DNA from 2 places in the Carboxydothermus pertinax genome. Region 2 is predicted to be linked to the other one. Evidence: riboswitches for the same ligand, from Rfam matches in the RefSeq annotation. Region 2 holds a riboswitch; the other holds the start of a gene.
The links. Region 2 has a riboswitch for glycine ahead of gcvT (glycine cleavage system aminomethyltransferase GcvT). Riboswitches for the same ligand answer to the same signal wherever they lie in the genome.
Positions count from the first base shown of each region.

Region 1: it holds a riboswitch for glycine, as region 2 does, so the genes downstream of both, cpu_RS08845 (GrdX family protein) here and gcvT (glycine cleavage system aminomethyltransferase GcvT) in region 2, are expected to answer to the same signal.

Region 1 covers NZ_BDJK01000036.1:10,581-18,697, forward strand. Annotated here, with positions in the region: gene folK (2-amino-4-hydroxy-6-hydroxymethyldihydropteridine diphosphokinase) at 1-153, opposite strand, end outside; gene folB (dihydroneopterin aldolase) at 155-514, opposite strand; gene folP (dihydropteroate synthase) at 526-1,707, opposite strand; gene cpu_RS08830 (HD domain-containing protein) at 1,721-2,203, opposite strand; gene cpu_RS08835 (formate--tetrahydrofolate ligase) at 2,272-3,942, opposite strand; gene cpu_RS08840 (thioesterase family protein) at 4,134-4,529, opposite strand; glycine riboswitch at 4,921-5,008, shown strand; glycine riboswitch at 5,009-5,099, shown strand; gene cpu_RS08845 (GrdX family protein) at 5,173-5,568, shown strand; gene trxB (thioredoxin-disulfide reductase) at 5,594-6,517, shown strand; gene cpu_RS08855 (thioredoxin family protein) at 6,531-6,860, shown strand; gene cpu_RS08860 (glycine/sarcosine/betaine reductase component B subunit) at 6,872-8,117, shown strand, end outside.
Region 2 covers NZ_BDJK01000043.1:22,914-31,030, reverse strand. Annotated here, with positions in the region: gene gcvPA (aminomethyl-transferring glycine dehydrogenase subunit GcvPA) at 1-354, opposite strand, end outside; gene gcvH (glycine cleavage system protein GcvH) at 356-748, opposite strand; gene gcvT (glycine cleavage system aminomethyltransferase GcvT) at 751-1,833, opposite strand; glycine riboswitch at 1,923-1,985, opposite strand; glycine riboswitch at 1,989-2,096, opposite strand; gene cpu_RS09595 (acyl-CoA dehydratase activase) at 2,204-2,938, opposite strand; gene cpu_RS09590 (double-cubane-cluster-containing anaerobic reductase) at 2,938-4,203, opposite strand; gene cpu_RS09585 (methylaspartate ammonia-lyase) at 4,438-5,700, opposite strand; gene hemE (uroporphyrinogen decarboxylase) at 5,916-6,968, shown strand; gene hemH (ferrochelatase) at 6,971-7,849, shown strand; gene hemG (protoporphyrinogen oxidase) at 7,852-8,117, shown strand, end outside.

The DNA.
Region 1 (8,117 bases), on a different contig from region 2:
CTGCTCTTTATATCCCCAGGGCTCCGTTTCATAAACTCCTGCAGTCTTAATTACTTTAGTAGCTGGTAAACTATTTAGCTCCTCTATAGCTCTTTTGATATTTTCCAGTTTATTACCAAGGTTAGTTCCAACTCCAATATAGGCTAAAGACATATTAACGGCTCCTTTTTATTTCTATATAAACATCACTAAAGCTTTGCGGTAAAGGCGCTCCAGGCTTATGAACAGTAACTTTTACCTCTAAGACCCGGGGAAAATCCGCCAAAATCCTCTGGGCAATTTTTTCAGCTAAAGCTTCAATTAAATTAAAACGGTTATTAACCACTACATCCTCCACTGCCTCTAAAACCTCTTTATAACTTACCGTTTGGGTTAAATCATCCCTTTTTCCCGCAGCCTCTAGCGAAAGGCCTAGTTCTAAATCCAAAATAAACTTCTGCCCCAGCACTTTTTCTTCGGGTAAAACTCCGTGGTAGGCGTAAAAAACTGCACCTTTAATAACAATTTTATCCATCAAAAATCCTCCTACCGCACCATCGCATCAGTCATTTTTGCCACCCGCACCATTTCTTTAACGTCATGAACCCGGATAATATCTACTCCTTTGGCAATACCTAAAGTAACAGTGGCAGCAGTACCTTCTACCCGTTCATTTACCGGTAAGTCCAAGGTTTTTCCAATTAATGATTTCCTGGAAGTTCCAAGAAGAATTGGCTGCCCCAAGCTCTTTAATTCATTTAAACGTTTCATTAAAATTAAGTTGTGCTCTAAACTCTTCCCAAACCCAATCCCGGGATCAATTATTATTTTTTCCCGTGGAATACCGGCCCTAAGACCTATTTTTATACTTTCCTTTAAAAAGCTAATAACTTCTGCTATCAAGTCTTCATACACCGCTTCGGTTTTGTTATGCATCACCACCACCGGTGCCTCATAGCGGGCAGCAACTTCGGCCATTTTGGGATCTTTCTGAAGTCCCCAAACATCATTAATAATATGAGCTCCCGCTTCTAAAACTTTTTCCGCTACAATAGCTTTATAAGTATCCACTGAAATCGGAACTTCAATTTCCCGTACCAGGGCTTCCACTACCGGCAATACCCGGCGGATCTCTTCCTCCGCTGGAACATACTCCGCTCCCGGCCGGGTTGACTCGCCTCCTACATCAATAATATCAGCCCCTTCGGCTACCATTTGCCTGGCATGATTTAACGCCGCTTCAATATCATAGTAGCGCCCACCATCGGAAAAAGAATCGGGGGTAACATTTAAAATTCCCATAATTATAGTTCTTTTTCCAAGGGTAATTTTTTTTCCCCTACAGTCCAGCTCATATTTAGGCAGGCCATTTAAATTGTGTAAAAGTTCCTCAATTTCTTCCGCTAAAGCTTTAAGTCCGAAAGGTTGCATTTTAAGTTTGGGAATAACCTGGCGCCAGACTTTTTCGGTAGCAAAGCATAAAACGTCAGTGGTAGGCACAGTTAAATCTAAAGACCCCCAGGAAGTAGCACAATCCCCCCCTTTGGCTAAAAGTTCTTGTTTTAAAATATTGGCAGCTTTAGTTGCTAAGTTTTTTATTTTAATCGCTCGTAGCACCCCTTTAGGAGCCATCAAATTTTGACCGGGCAAAGTACTGCCAATTTTGGCGATCTCTTTTTTTGCCTCCTCAATATTAGAAAACTCCATGGACCATAAAATATTTTCCATAATAAAACCTCCGTTAATAAAACATCTTTTGGTGAAGTAAGAGCATCTCTTCTCCCTTATGACATTTAGATAAAACTTTACAGCTAAGGCAGGGCCGGGAAAGCTTGTCAGCAAGATATAAGAGCTTAGCAAACCCAGTTGAGTTGCTATTCCGATGGCCAGCTATAGCACCGGTTATTAAGTAAATCTCATCGTCGGTAAATAGTTCTTTTGTCATTAGAATTCTTCGAGCAATCTCCACTCCAATTTTAGCATGATCTAATCCTTTTTGATACTCCTCAACCCTTCCTAGATCATGAAGAAACGCGGTGATATAAACTAATTCTTGAAGTAACTCAAGGTTATTTTCGTAGTTTAATATATGTAAAATTCGGGCCACGTCTAAAAAGTGTTGAACATCATGGCGGCAAAACTCCCTTTCCTTTTCTAAATCAGCAATTATATTAATGCGCCTTACTACTTCTTCATCCCTAACAATCCGCCAAAATCTATCCATGCTCTCCCCAAACTTTCCGTTTATATAGGAAAAAGGGGGATTGCTCCCCCTTTAATTTTAAATTACGTTTAGAATAACCCAGTGATTTTACCATTAGCATCAATGTCAATAACTTCCGCTGCTGGCCGCTTAGGAAGCCCGGGCATGGTCATAATGTCCCCGGTAATCGCTACAATGAAACCAGCCCCCACCGATGCCCGAAGCTCCCGGACGGTGATAGTAAAGCCGGTAGGTCTTCCAAGCTTAGTCGGGTCATCGGATAAGGAGTACTGGGTCTTGGCCATAATCACCGGCATATTGCCAAAGCCCATTTCCTCAAATTTAGCCAGGGTTTTTTCAGCTTCTGCAGTGAAGTTTACCCCATCAGCGCCGTAAATTTCCCGGGCAATGGTTTCTATCTTTTGCTTAATTGACATTTCTAAGTCATAGAGGAAGCGGAAGTTCGCCGGCTTTTCTTCAATTACTTTAAGAACTTTTTGGGCTAGTTCAATACCACCTTCACCACCCTTAGCCCATACTTCCGAGAGAGCAAACTCCGCCCCCGAAGCTTCAATAAGCTCTTTAAGTTTGTTAAGCTCAGCATCGGTATCAGTGGGGAAGCGGTTAATTGCTACTACTGCAGGTAACCCAAACTTGCCAATATTTTCTATATGCTTTTCAAGGTTAGCAAAACCCCTTTCTAAAGCTTCCAAGTTTTCTTTATTGAGTTCTACTTTCGGTACTCCTCCGTTATATTTAAGCGCCCGCACCGTTGCCACAATAACTACCGCTGAAGGCTTAAAGCCGGCAAACCGGCAAACAACGTTGAAGAACTTTTCAGCGCCAAGGTCAGCACCAAAGCCTGCCTCGGTTACAAGGTAATCAGCAAGTTTTAAGGCAATCTTATCTGCCTGGATGGAGTTGGTGCCATGGGCAATGTTGGCAAAGGGCCCACCGTGCACAAAAGCTGGGGTATGTTCTAAAGTCTGAACTAAGTTTGGTTTAATGGCATCTTTCATTAATACGGTCATAGCTCCAGCAGCTTTCAAGTCCCGGACATATACCGGCTTCTGGTCGTATGTATAACCAATTAAAATTCTATTAAACCTTTCTTTTAAGTCCATGAGGTCGGAGGCAAGGCAAAGGATCGCCATAATTTCTGACGCCACAGTAATGTCAAAGCCTGTCTCCCGGGGTACTCCTTGAGCCGGTCCGCCAAGGCCGATAACTACTTTTCTTAACGCCCGGTCGTTTAAGTCCACCACTCTCCGCCAGACCACCCGTCTCGGGTCAATGCCCAACTCGTTTCCCTGGTGGATGTGATTATCGATCATTGCCGCTAAAAGGTTATGAGCAGTAGTGATCGCGTGCAGGTCTCCAGTAAAGTGGAGGTTAATGTCTTCCATTGGCACTACCTGGGCATAACCACCCCCAGCAGCACCACCCTTTACCCCAAAGCTAGGACCTAAAGAAGGTTCCCGTAAAGCAATAATAGTTTTCTTTCCTAAGCGGTTTAAAGCATCACCTAAACCCACAGTGGTTGTGGTCTTTCCTTCTCCAGCAGGGGTAGGATTTATAGCAGTGACCAGTATTAATTTACCATCTGGGCGGTCTTTAATCTTATCCCAAACATGCGCTGCAATTTTGGCTTTGTACTTCCCATACATCTCAATGTCATCTTCGGTAAGCCCCAGCTTTTCAGCAATCTTAACTATGGGCTCAAGTTTTGCCTCCTGGGCGATTTCGATATCGCTCTTCATTTCCTTTCCCTTCCTTTCTAGTTTTTTATTATTAATTATTATTAAAAAAGCCTTTGCTAACTACTTTGGACATCAATTATTAATATATTCGATTAATATACCAAAATTCCTTCTTAAATTTTTAAATTTTTGAAATATTTCTATAGATATTGTAATAACTTTCATTAACTTTATTTTTCTTCCAAGTTCGTTTATTTTTCTTTTGAATTTAGTTTCCCCAAAAATTTTTCAATATTTACGCATACTCTCTCGTGCCGTCCTTCCCCAATTTTCCCCTGCTCATCAAAAGCCTCAACTAAAAAAGTAAGTCGGCGTCCGTCTATAGCAACCAATCTGGCCACAGCTTCTACTTTAGCCCCCAGGGGAGTTGCTTTTAAATGGCTTACTTCCACTTTTGTTCCCACGGTAGTTTCCCCGGGATTTAAAAAATCTTCCACCGCCTTTACCGAAGCTTCTTCCATTAAAGCTATCATCATTGGCGTGGCAAACACCTCTAAACTTCCGCTTTTTACCGATAAAGCGGTGTTTTCAGGCCTAACTGTAGTGCTTGCTCGCCCTTCCAAGCCAACTTTAAGTTCTCCCGCCATCCTAACCCTCCTTTAAACGATTAAAAGCTTTTTTGTCTTTAAAAATTAATTCGGTACCGATTAGCATTTTCCTTTAATTATTTTTCAAATCCTTAAGAGAAAATTTGTTAACTTTAGGTAAATCAGATTGCATATTTTATTTGTACATAAAGGAACTTTTTGCACTTTTTATCACATTTTAAAAAGTCATTAACAGCTTTTTTTCGCCATTTTCTTAATATTCACAAGATAAAAACTTCGAATTTTGTCGAAAAAAATATTTTTTAGAAAAGGACTTGTGTAATTTATCACGAATATATTATAATAGCAATTGAAAAGTTAAGAAAACTTTTCTTTCTCCCCCTGTATAATTTTTTCTCCATCCCCCCAAATTAATAGTGAAATTTCCTGAATGATGGTGGCGGGAGAGACCCCTTTATAGGGGCGCCGAAGGAGCAAGGGAAACCGAAACTCTCAGGCAAAAGGACCGCAACCGGACGGGACTCTGGAGAGTCCGCAGTTGGCGGCACCAAAGGAGTAACCCGGGATTTCCCCGGGAATCTCTCAGGTCTTAGGGACAGAGGTCGGTAATAAAATTGGCCTCTGTCCTTTTCTTTTTAGTACCGCAGGAGCATATTAAGTCATTTCCTTGGAGGAAATCGAAATGATCGTGATTACAAACAACCCAAAAGTAAAAGAATATATACAAAAGTACCAGCTTAATAAAAGATTTTCCCTTTTATGGGTAGATGGCTTTACCGAGGACGTCCTGGAAAAAGTTCGCGACCTCTGTCATTTCGGCCATAAACTTTTAACCCATCCTTTAACAGGAAGTATTAAACCCAACCAAACCCCTTATAAAACTGTAGTTGTAGATCACCTAGAGCAAGAGATAGATTTTAACTCCATCTTAATAGCTGAAAACAGTTATTTTAAAACACTAGAACTTTTAACCAAACGCCCTCGCCCTAAGGAGACAGAGCTATTTTTAGATGACTTTGCTGTCATAGACCTGGACTTTTTTAAAAGTTTTTTGACCAGCCTGGGTCTTATTATATAAAGCTTTAAAAGAAGGAGGAGTGTCCATGGAAAGATATGACGTGATTATCATCGGGGCAGGTCCAGCAGGATTGTCTGCTGCTCTCTACAGCGCCCGGAGTAAGCTTTCCACCCTTTATATCGAAAAGCTTTCTACCGGCGGTCAAGCTGCCACTACCGATGAGATTGAAAATTACCCCGGTTTTGCCCGCGGCATTCCAGGACCAGACTTAACCCAGCAAATGGAACAGCAAGCTCAAAGATTTGGCGCCAAAAAACTTAATGCAGAAGTCAAGGCCATAGAACTTCAAGGAGATGACCGGATTGTCAAAACCACTAAAGGCGATTTAATTGCGAAAGTTGTTATTATCGCTTCCGGTGCCGCACCTAAACTTCTCGGTTGTCCGGGTGAGTTAGAATTTAGAGCTCGCGGGGTCTCCTACTGTGCCACCTGTGACGCTGCCTTTTACGAAGGCGCTAACGTCATGGTCGTAGGCGGCGGCGACTCAGCAGTAGAAGAAGCCTGCTACCTCACCAAGTTTGCTGAAAAAGTAACTCTCGTCCATCGCCGCGATACCTTGAGAGCCACCAAAGTTCTCCAGGAAAGGGCTTTTGCTAACGAAAAACTGGAAATTCTCTGGAATACCGTAGTTGAAGAAATTATTGGTACCGATGTAGTTGAAAAAGTCCGCCTTAAAAATGTCGTCACCGGCGAAGTTTTTGAAAAAGAAATTGACGGCATTTTTATCTATGTCGGCCTTGAACCCAACACCGAATTTGTCAAAAGCTTAGTAACCTTAGACGAACGCGGGTATATTATTACCGATGAAAATATGCGCACTAATATCCCGGGAGTCTATGCTGCCGGAGATGTCCGGCAAAAACTTTTACGGCAGGTGGTTACTGCGGCTGCTGACGGGGCCATTGCCGCCTATCATGCGGAAAAATATCTTGAAGAATGCATCAAGTAAAGGAGGTGATTATATGGCAGGCAACTTAATTGAAGTAAACAAAGACAATTTTGAAGAGGAGGTTTTAAAAAGCGAGCTTCCGGTCCTGGTGGACTTCTGGGGCCCCCGGTGTGTACCCTGCATGGGCTTAATGCCAGTAGTCGAAGAATTGGCTGAAATCTATGCGGGCAAAATGAAGTTTACCAAATTAAACACTGCCGAAAACCGGAGGCTGGCTATTCAGCTCAAAGTTATGAGCCTTCCTACCTTCCAGTTTTACAAAAACGGAGAGCTTGTAGATCAACTACAGGGCAACTTTGGCCGCGCAGAAATTGAAGAAAAAATTCGTGCCATTATCGGCTAAGGAGGGATAAAATGCGGCTTACCCTTGGCAAGATTCAAATTAAAGGGGTTGAGTTTGGCCCTAATACAAAAGTTGAAAACGGAATTTTATATGTTAACAAAGATGAGCTCACCGCCCTTTTAAAAGAAGATAACCAAATTAGCTCGGTCGAACTGTTTTTAGCCCGCCCGGGAGAATCGGTCAGGATTGTACCGGTAAAAGATGTAATCGAGCCCCGGGTTAAAGTAGAAGGCCCTGGCAATATCTTTCCCGGCTTTTTAGGGAAAATAGAGATGGTGGGTAGCGGCCGGACCCATGTTTTAAAAGGCGCGGCAGTAATTACCACTGGTAAAATTGTAGGTTTCCAGGAAGGTATTATCGATATGACCGGTCCTGGAGCGAAATACACTCCTTTTTCGAAAACTTATAACATCGTTGTTAAAGTCGAACCGGTGGAAGGACTGTCCCAGCACGAACATGAAAGGGTTGTCCGGTTAGCAGGTTTTAAAGCTGCCGCGTACCTGGGTGAAGCCGGTAGAAATGTAGCTCCCGATGAAGAAGTCACCTATGAAGTAGCCCCCTTACTCGAAGCCGCAAATAAATACCCGGGTCTACCGAAAGTAGCTTATGTCTACATGCTCCAAACCCAGGGGCTTTTACACGACACATATGTTTATGGTGTTGATGCTAAAAGGATTCTCCCTACTCTTATCTCCCCCACCGAAGTTTTCGACGGAGCAATTGTCAGCGGTAACTGTGTTTCCGCCTGTGACAAAAACACTACTTACGTGCACATGAATAACCCTGTAATTGAAGAATTATTTGCCCGCCACGGCAAAGATATAAACTTTGTGGGCGTCATCATTACCAACGAAAACGTTACCTTAACCGATAAAGAGCGTTCCTCCAGCTACACCGCTAAGCTTGCTGAAATGCTCGGCATTGATGCGGCAATTATCTCCGAAGAAGGCTTTGGTAACCCTGACGCTGACCTGGTAATGAACTGCCGAAAATTAGAACAAAAAGGCATTAAAACGGTCCTTATCACCGACGAATACGCCGGTAGAGACGGCAGCTCCCAATCGCTGGCCGATATCACTCCCGAAGCCAATGCCGTGGTTACCGCCGGTAACGCTAACGAAACCATTGTTCTGCCCAAGCTGGATACCGTAATCGGTCATGTGGAAGTTGTTGATGTCATTGCCGGAGGCTTTGCCGGTTCCTTACGGTCCGACGGCAGCATCGAAGTGGAAATTCAGGCAATCACCGGCGCCACCT
Region 2 (8,117 bases):
GGTTTGGTACTCAAAAATGGACTGTAATACCCCCTGGCTCATTTCTGCCTGATAGGGAGTATAGGCTGTATAAAACTCCGAGCGAAGTAAGATGTGATTTACCACCGAAGGTACATAATGGTCGTATACTCCTGCACCCAAGAAGGTTAGATATTTATCCGCAGAACCGTTTTGTGATGCTAGCTTTGCTAAGTGCTTTTTAACTTCAAGTTCTGACATCCCGGAAGGAAGATTTAAGGGCCTTTTAAGTTTAACCTCTTCCGGGATATCAGCAAACAAATCATCAATGGTATTTAAGCCAAGGCTACTTAACATTTCCCGGACTTCGTCCGGGGTATGGGGAGTATACTTCAAATTATTCGCCTTCCTCTTCTAAAAGTTTTTCGTAATCTTCGGGGGAGAGTAGTTCTTCCAATTCCGCTTCATTGGAAATTTCAACTTTAATCATCCACCCCTTACCATAGGGGTCTTCATTTACCAATTGAGGTGAATCAATAACTTCCTCATTTACTTCCAGTACTTTTCCGGAGACCGGAGCATATAAGTCGGAAGCAGCTTTTACCGACTCTACCACCCCAAAGGTGTCCCCAGCGGTAATTTCATCACCCACTCCAGGAAGCTCAATAAATACGATGTCTCCCAGTGATTTTTGGGCAAAATCAGTAATCCCTACAATACCAATATTGCCGTCTACCTTAATCCACTCATGCTCACGGCTGTACTTTAAATCCTTAGGCACATTACTCATGCTTATTTCCCCCTTTTGTAAAATGGTTTTGGAACTACCCGGGCACGAACGCCCTTCCCCCGAATGATTACTTCCAACTCGGTACCAATTTCCGCCGCGTCGATATCAACCATGGCTAAAGCCAGGTTTTTCTTAAAATACGGCGCAAAGGTACCGGAGGTAACAAAACCTACTCCCCTTTGGTTAAATACTATTTCGTAGCCCTGGCGCGGAATTCCTGCTCCAATCATTTCCAAACCAACAATTTTTCTTTTAAGCCCTGCATTTTTTTGGGCAAGTAAAGCTTCTTTTCCCAGAAAATCTTCCTTGGTAAACTTAACGGCCCAACCAAGTCCCGCCTCAAGAGGCGTAATCTCGGCTGAAAGTTCATGGCCGTATAACGGAAGGCAGGCTTCAAACCTTAAAGTATCCCGGGCACCAAGCCCTGCTGGTTTTACCCCAAGACTTAATAGTTCATTCCAAATTTTTGCCGCGTGAATGGGGGTAAAATAAATTTCAAAGCCATCTTCGCCGGTATAGCCGGTGCGGCTTACCAAGCAGGGAATACCCGCTACCTCTATTTCCACAAAACCAAAATATTTAATCCGGTTTAAGTCAAAAGAAGTTAGTTTTTGCAAGACCTCCTGAGCCCGGGGACCCTGGAGAGCAATTTCCGCCGTTTGGTCCGATAAGTCGGTTACCGTTACATCTTCCCACTTATGTTCTATAATATAGGCAAAATCCTTATCTTTGTTGGAAGCATTCACTACCAATAAGTAATGGTCGTTGGAATACTTATAGGCCAATAAATCATCAACCGTCCCGCCGTTTGGATAACACATGGTAGTATAAATTACCTCACCAGGATTTAAGCGGGAAGCATCATTGGTAATCAAGTAGTTTACAAATTCTTCAGCCCTGCTACCCAAAATTTCAATTTCTCCCATATGGGACACATCAAACATCCCCACATCGGTACGAACAGCCATATGTTCTTCCAAGATACCGGTATACTGAACCGGCATTTCCCAGCCACCAAAGGGTACCATTTTGGCCCCAAGCTTTAAGTGCTCTTCAAAAAGCGGAGTTCTTTTTAAACTTTCCATCCCATCACCCTTTTTTCTTAGTTTTTGCAGCTTTTGTTTTTTAATCCAAAAAATAAAAAGACAGATAGCTAAAACCTAAACGCTTTAGCCTCTGTCCTTTGACCTGAGAGATTATTCTCCCCGTGGGTGCCCAGTCCTGGGACTCTCCAGAGCTTCGTCCAGCAACAGTCCTTTTGCCTGAGAGTTTCACCTTTAAAGCCAAGCAAAACTTTAAAGGCTTACTCCTTCGGCGCCCGAGTCCGGGTCTCTCCTGCTGCCTTCATCCGCCGTATTTAGTTTTCTGTATACATTTTATGATAAATTTCGCATTAATTCAACAATTTTTATATTTGTGAAAATTTTAATTTATAGAAAGCCTGGAAGGTTACCCTCAGGCTTCTTTAGCAATTAAAGCAGCCCCTAAAGCAGCGGTCACCGACGGTTCTGGTGGCACAACCACCTCAATTCCCAGTTCTCTTTGTAAAAAAAATCTTAGGGCTTTGTAGTTCGCCCCACCACCGGTAAATATTAATTTTCGGGGTTGGCCAAGGCTTGCGACAAATTTGGCAAGCCTTTTGGCTACTGTTTTAAATAACCCCGCTACTACTTCTCTTTTAGGAGTTCCACGGGCAAGCAACGAGATAACTTCAGATTCGGCAAAGACAGTGCACATGGAATTTATAGGAACTGCCTTAACTTCATTAACCAAAACCTCATCCTGGAATTCATCCCCAATTGCCGCTAAAATTACTTCTAAAAATCTGCCCGTTCCAGCAGCACATTTATCATTCATTAAAAAATTAACTACCCTTCCTTGACCATCCTTTTTAATTATTTTAGCATCCTGACCGCCTAAATCTAAGATAAATTCAACCTCGGGAAATAATTCATGGCAGCCCTTGGCCTGACAGGTTATTTCCGTTACAACTTTTCCCCGGTTAAAAGCCACCCGACCGTAACCGGTAACTACCAATCGTTGAATATCCTCTCCTGTCTCTCTTAAGATAGCCTCTCCGGCTTTCACCGGTTCAAATTTAGTGGGAATAATCTTAAAAAGAAGGCTTCCATCCTCTCTTATAATTACTAATTTCGTATTGGTAGAACCTAAATCTAATCCTGCAAACACTATTTTATCATCTCCAAAAAGGCTTCAATCCGGGTTTTTAACTGCCCCTGGTCTTCATCGGAAAAGTCGCTTTCTAACTTTAATACCGGAATGTTGCGATTCTCCAGCTCCCTGCTAACGAAGTAACTTTCCACTCCATAGGGTTGACAAAACTGCAAAGAATAGTGAATTACCCCGTCTACTTGTAATTTATTAGCCAGCCCTAAAAGGTCCTCTATACGGCCAGGGTTGGGGGTAAAGCAAGCACAATTTACCTTTAAAGATCTTGCTGCAATATTTTTTAACATTCCGTCCATGTCATCGGCTGGTTCTACTAAATCCTTAAAATACCTTTCCCCGGTACAAGTTTCCTCTCCCACTACCACTCCGCCGGCTCCTTCAATTAAGGCATGGATTTTCCAGTGGGGTATGGGCTGAGGGGTACCGGTAATTAAGATTCTCGGGGCATCTTTGGGAGCTACCCCTTCCCCCCGGGCAACCCTTTCTTCTAATTCGTCACAGAGTTCGTTTACCTTGGAAGCAAATCGTTCAGGGTCATCAAAAAAGGCCAATTGATTAATTAAAAGGACATCCAAGCCATGGATAGGAGCAGGGTTATGTTTTCTTAAATCCGAAAGCCTTTTTAAGGCTTGTCGTTTTTTGTTTATTTTTTCAATTCCTTCTCTTAAGTTTTCGGCATTTAATTTAACTCCAGTCGTTTCTTCCACAAATCGCACAAAATCTTTAATTTCAGCTTCCCAAAATTCTCGGTCTCGTGCTTCTTTTTTCTGGGGAAGTTCCATCACATGCACTGGAATATATTCATTTAAAATCTCCCAGGCTTTTTTCTTGCCATCACAAGTAGTTTCCCCTACTACACAATCCGCCACCTGGAAATATGGACAAATTCTCTCAATTTTAAAGCCCATTGCTGATTTAATAAGCGGACAAAGATTGCGGGGCAAGACCGTCTCCCCTGCCGGAATTGGATACTGCGCACCGGCGCAAAGGCCTATGCAAGCACTGCCGGTAGCATTAATAATTTCCTCCGGAACATAAACGCAAAAAGTCGCAAACACTTTTTTACCTGCATGTTTTAAGTTGTAAAGCTCGTGCACTCTAATTCCATGAATATCCCCTACTACCGCATCAAAGTAGTCCATTTTTTTAGGTCGATTGGGTCGATTTAAAAAAAGTTCGGTATAAACCCCCGGCACCGGAGCCAAAAATTCATCGTGTTTCTCCAAATCAACATTCAAAGTCTTCCACAGTTCTCGATTGTCCATAGCTCTCCTCCTTTTTTAAAGGGAGGAAGTGGGAATCGAACCAAACCCCCAAAATTGTCCATTGGATTTAAAGTCCTCCGGGGCAACCAGACCCTCCCCTCCCCAAAAGTTTATAATTTTTTTCACAATTAATCTTATATTAATTGTTTTTATTTGTAAAATTCCATTTTTTTATTTTTACTTCGCGTAAGTATTGCAAAATGGAATAAAAAAACCGGAAGACGTTCCTTCCGGCTAACCAACTTTTTTCTGGATTAAAGATTTATTTTTCTTTAAAATCGCTAAAGTCCTCAGCATTTCATTCCGCATGATAGTTAAACCTTCATCCACACCCATGCCAGGCTTTACTAAGAGCTGATCCGGCCCTGTAGCAAGGCCCACGTGAACCGAAACCTTAGCCGATATATCGGTTTCGTTGCAGCTGCCACCCAAATAGGCACCGATACCATTTCCCTTGGCATATAAAACCGCATCAATAATATCGTTTACCCCCCCTAAGTCCGGGGATTTAATTTGGACCATTAAACCTGCCCGCGCATCCACAAATTCTTTGATATCAGCAAGGTTGTTACACCATTCATCAGCTACAACAACTACTTTACTACCTAAGGAATAAAGCTTCTCTTGCAAATACCTTAACCCTTCAATTTGCCGTTCCTTTGAGCCAAGATCCACCGGTCCCTCCACTCTTAAAAGATGCGGATAAACCCTTTCTTCCAATCTCGCTAAGTATTCGGCTACCTGGTCTAAATTATCACTAAAGACAATTCCGAGGGTACCGTAAACGTCAAAATGAAATATCGGCAGGTAGTCAGGATCCCCTAAGACTTTTACCCGCTGTTTTAACCACAGGGCGTATTCGGTCAAATCTTTCCCTTCTGCACCGATTTTCGAGGGGTGATTAAATAAACCATGGGGTAAGACATCCACCCGTTTTAATATCATTTTATCAGCATTGGTATAGCGGTCGTCCCCCGATTGGGCAAAGAGCGGTACAGGATTTAATAAAAGCTTTAAGCCATATTCTTTAGCAATTACCTCCGCCATGGTAGAGTGGTTAATCTTTGCTACCGCATCTAACAACGCCTGGGTTAACCCGTAACGTAAGGCAGTGTGATATTTTTTTCCCTGTTTATCGGTAAGATTATCAAAATACCAAGCCGCTTCTTTAAAGCTAAGGAGGTTATAGCCAACTAACTTAGGCTTTATTTCCTCTTCCAAAACTCTTAAAAAATTGTCCGCTAAAAACACAGGATCCCGGCCGTCTACTCCGGAATACTGCACCGCAACGCAGTCTCCCACCGCAATTTCTCCGTTTTCTAAAAAAAGCATAATAGATACCGCTTCGCCACCCTGGCGTATCCTGGAAAAACCTGGGGTTAAAGGTTCGCCTTTATAAGTAAAGCCATCAGCTACGGCTCCGCTTTTAATTGCTTTTTGGTCATCAAAATAAAAACCAGAACTGCCTTTGACAAAAAGTACATCGTTAATCAGCATGACATCGACCCCATTTCTGTATTTTGTATACAGTATAATTTTATCCATATTTAATTTTTAATGCAAGCTACTTTTAAAGATTTTTAAAAATTAATGATTTTTATTTCTTCTTATACAAGGAATAAAAGATATAATATTGAATATATATATTAGTTTAGTATTGAATATTTATTTTAGTTTAGTTTACGAATCGGTCCCGAGAAAGGAGTAAAGCTATGAATAATACTTTCTTAAAAGCTTGCCGCCGGGAAGAAACTTCCTATACCCCGGTTTGGCTCATGCGTCAGGCCGGCCGCTACATGGCCGAATATATGGAAATTAGAAGTAAATACTCTTTTTTAGAAATGTGCAAAACCCCCGAACTGGCAGTAGAGGTAACGCTGCAGCCGGTAAGAAAGTTAGGGGTCGATGCCGCAATCTTGTTTGCCGATATTCTTTTACCCTTGGAGGGAATGGGCATTGGCTTTCGCTTTGCTAAAGATGAAGGTCCGGTAATCGAAAATCCCGTTCGAACCATAGATGATGTGAAAAAAGTTCGGATAATTACCCCTGAAGAAGATGTGCCGTATGTTTTAGAAGCTATAAAAATATTACGCCGGGAGCTTGCTGACAAAGTTCCGCTTATTGGCTTTTCTGGCGCTCCCTTTACTTTAGCAAGTTATATTATAGAAGGGGGCGGTTCCAAAACTTACGTCCAGTGTAAAAGACTTATGTGGGAAGCGCCGGAAGCCTGGCATGAACTTTTAAGCAAGATTGCCGAATCCACGGTGCGTTACTTAAAAGCCCAAATTGCAGCCGGAGCTCAAGCGGTTCAGGTTTTTGATTCCTGGGTGGGAACGCTTTCTCCCCAAGATTATAAAAAATATGTCCTGCCCCACAGCAAATATGTTTTTGATAATTTAAAAGATGCCGGCGTTCCGGTCATCCACTTCGCTAACAATGCCGGCAGCATGTTAGAATTAATTGCTGCCGCTGGAGGGGATGTAGTAGGCCTTGACTGGCGGGTAAATTTGGATACCGCCTGGCAGACCGTAGGCTTTGACCGGGGAGTGCAAGGAAATCTTGATCCTATAGCTCTCTTTGCTCCCAAGGAAGTTATTCGGAAAAAAGTAAAAGACATTTTAATAAAAGCCGGCAAACGCCCGGGACATATCTTTAACTTAGGTCACGGCATTCATAAGGAAACTCCGGTGGAAAAAGCTCAGTATCTGGTGGAAGTAGTCCACGAATTAAGCAGCTTAAGTTATGAAGAACTTTTGGAGGCTTAAAAATGAAGGCCGTAGTTTTAGTAGCCTTTGGCTGCCCGGATAGCCTTGAAAATATTGGTCCCTTTATGTCTAAAATTATGGGCAAAATCCCCCCGCCGCCGGTGGTAGCTGCAGTCCGCGGCCGCTATGAAAGAATTGGCGGAAAGTCTCCTTTAACTGAAATAACCCAAAAACAAGCCAAAGCTTTAAAGGTAGAACTTGGGGAAGGTTACCTGGTAGATTTTGCTTACCAGTACTGGTCGCCGGAAATTCCAGAGGTTGTTTCTAAGCTTGTTTTAAAAGGGGTAAAAGTAATTTATTTTCTGCCAATGTCTTCTTTTAATTCCAGCGTTTCCACCGGAGCTTATCAAAAAACTATTAAAAGCTTGGAAAATCGGTTTCCTACCGTTAAGTTTTTTTTTAGCGGGGGATTGGCTTATGAACCACTCTTTATAGAAGCTCACCGGGACCTTTTGCAGAAAGCCCTAAAGACTTATTCTCCGGAGGATTCCGGTATAATTTTTACCGCCCATAGTTTACCAAAAAACGCCATAGAAAAGGGAGATCCCTACTTTGATGAATTTTTAACCGCTGCAAAGAAGTTAGGGAGTTCTTTCCCTTTTCCCTGGGCGTACGCTTTTCAAAGTAAAGGTAAGTCCCAAGGGGAATGGCTTTCCCCGGGGGTCGAAGAAGTAATTGCCGAATTCACCACCAAAGGAATAAAAAATATTGTCATAGACCCTATTGGTTTTGTTGCCGATCATGTTGAAACCCTTTACGATTTAGATATTGAGCTTAAAGAAAAATTTTCTGACGTTAATATTAAACGGCTTTCAGCCTTAAACACTCATCCATATTTTATCAAAGCTTTAAAGCAGCTGGTCTTAAAACTGGAGGGATAAAATTGTCTGATTTCTTGGTTATAGGCGGTGGTATAGCCGGTCTTGCTGCTGCCTATGAACTTTTTCGGGAAGGACAGGATTTTATCTTAATTGAGGAAGACAATTATTTTGGCGGAAAAGTTAAAACTAACTTAAGAGATGGCTTTGTTATTGAAGGCGGCCCCGACTGTTTTTTATCAGAAAAACCGCAGGTGTTTCAAATTGCCCGGGAGTTAAAATTTGAAGATAAAATAATTGGCACTAATGACGAATTTAAAGGTACTTATAT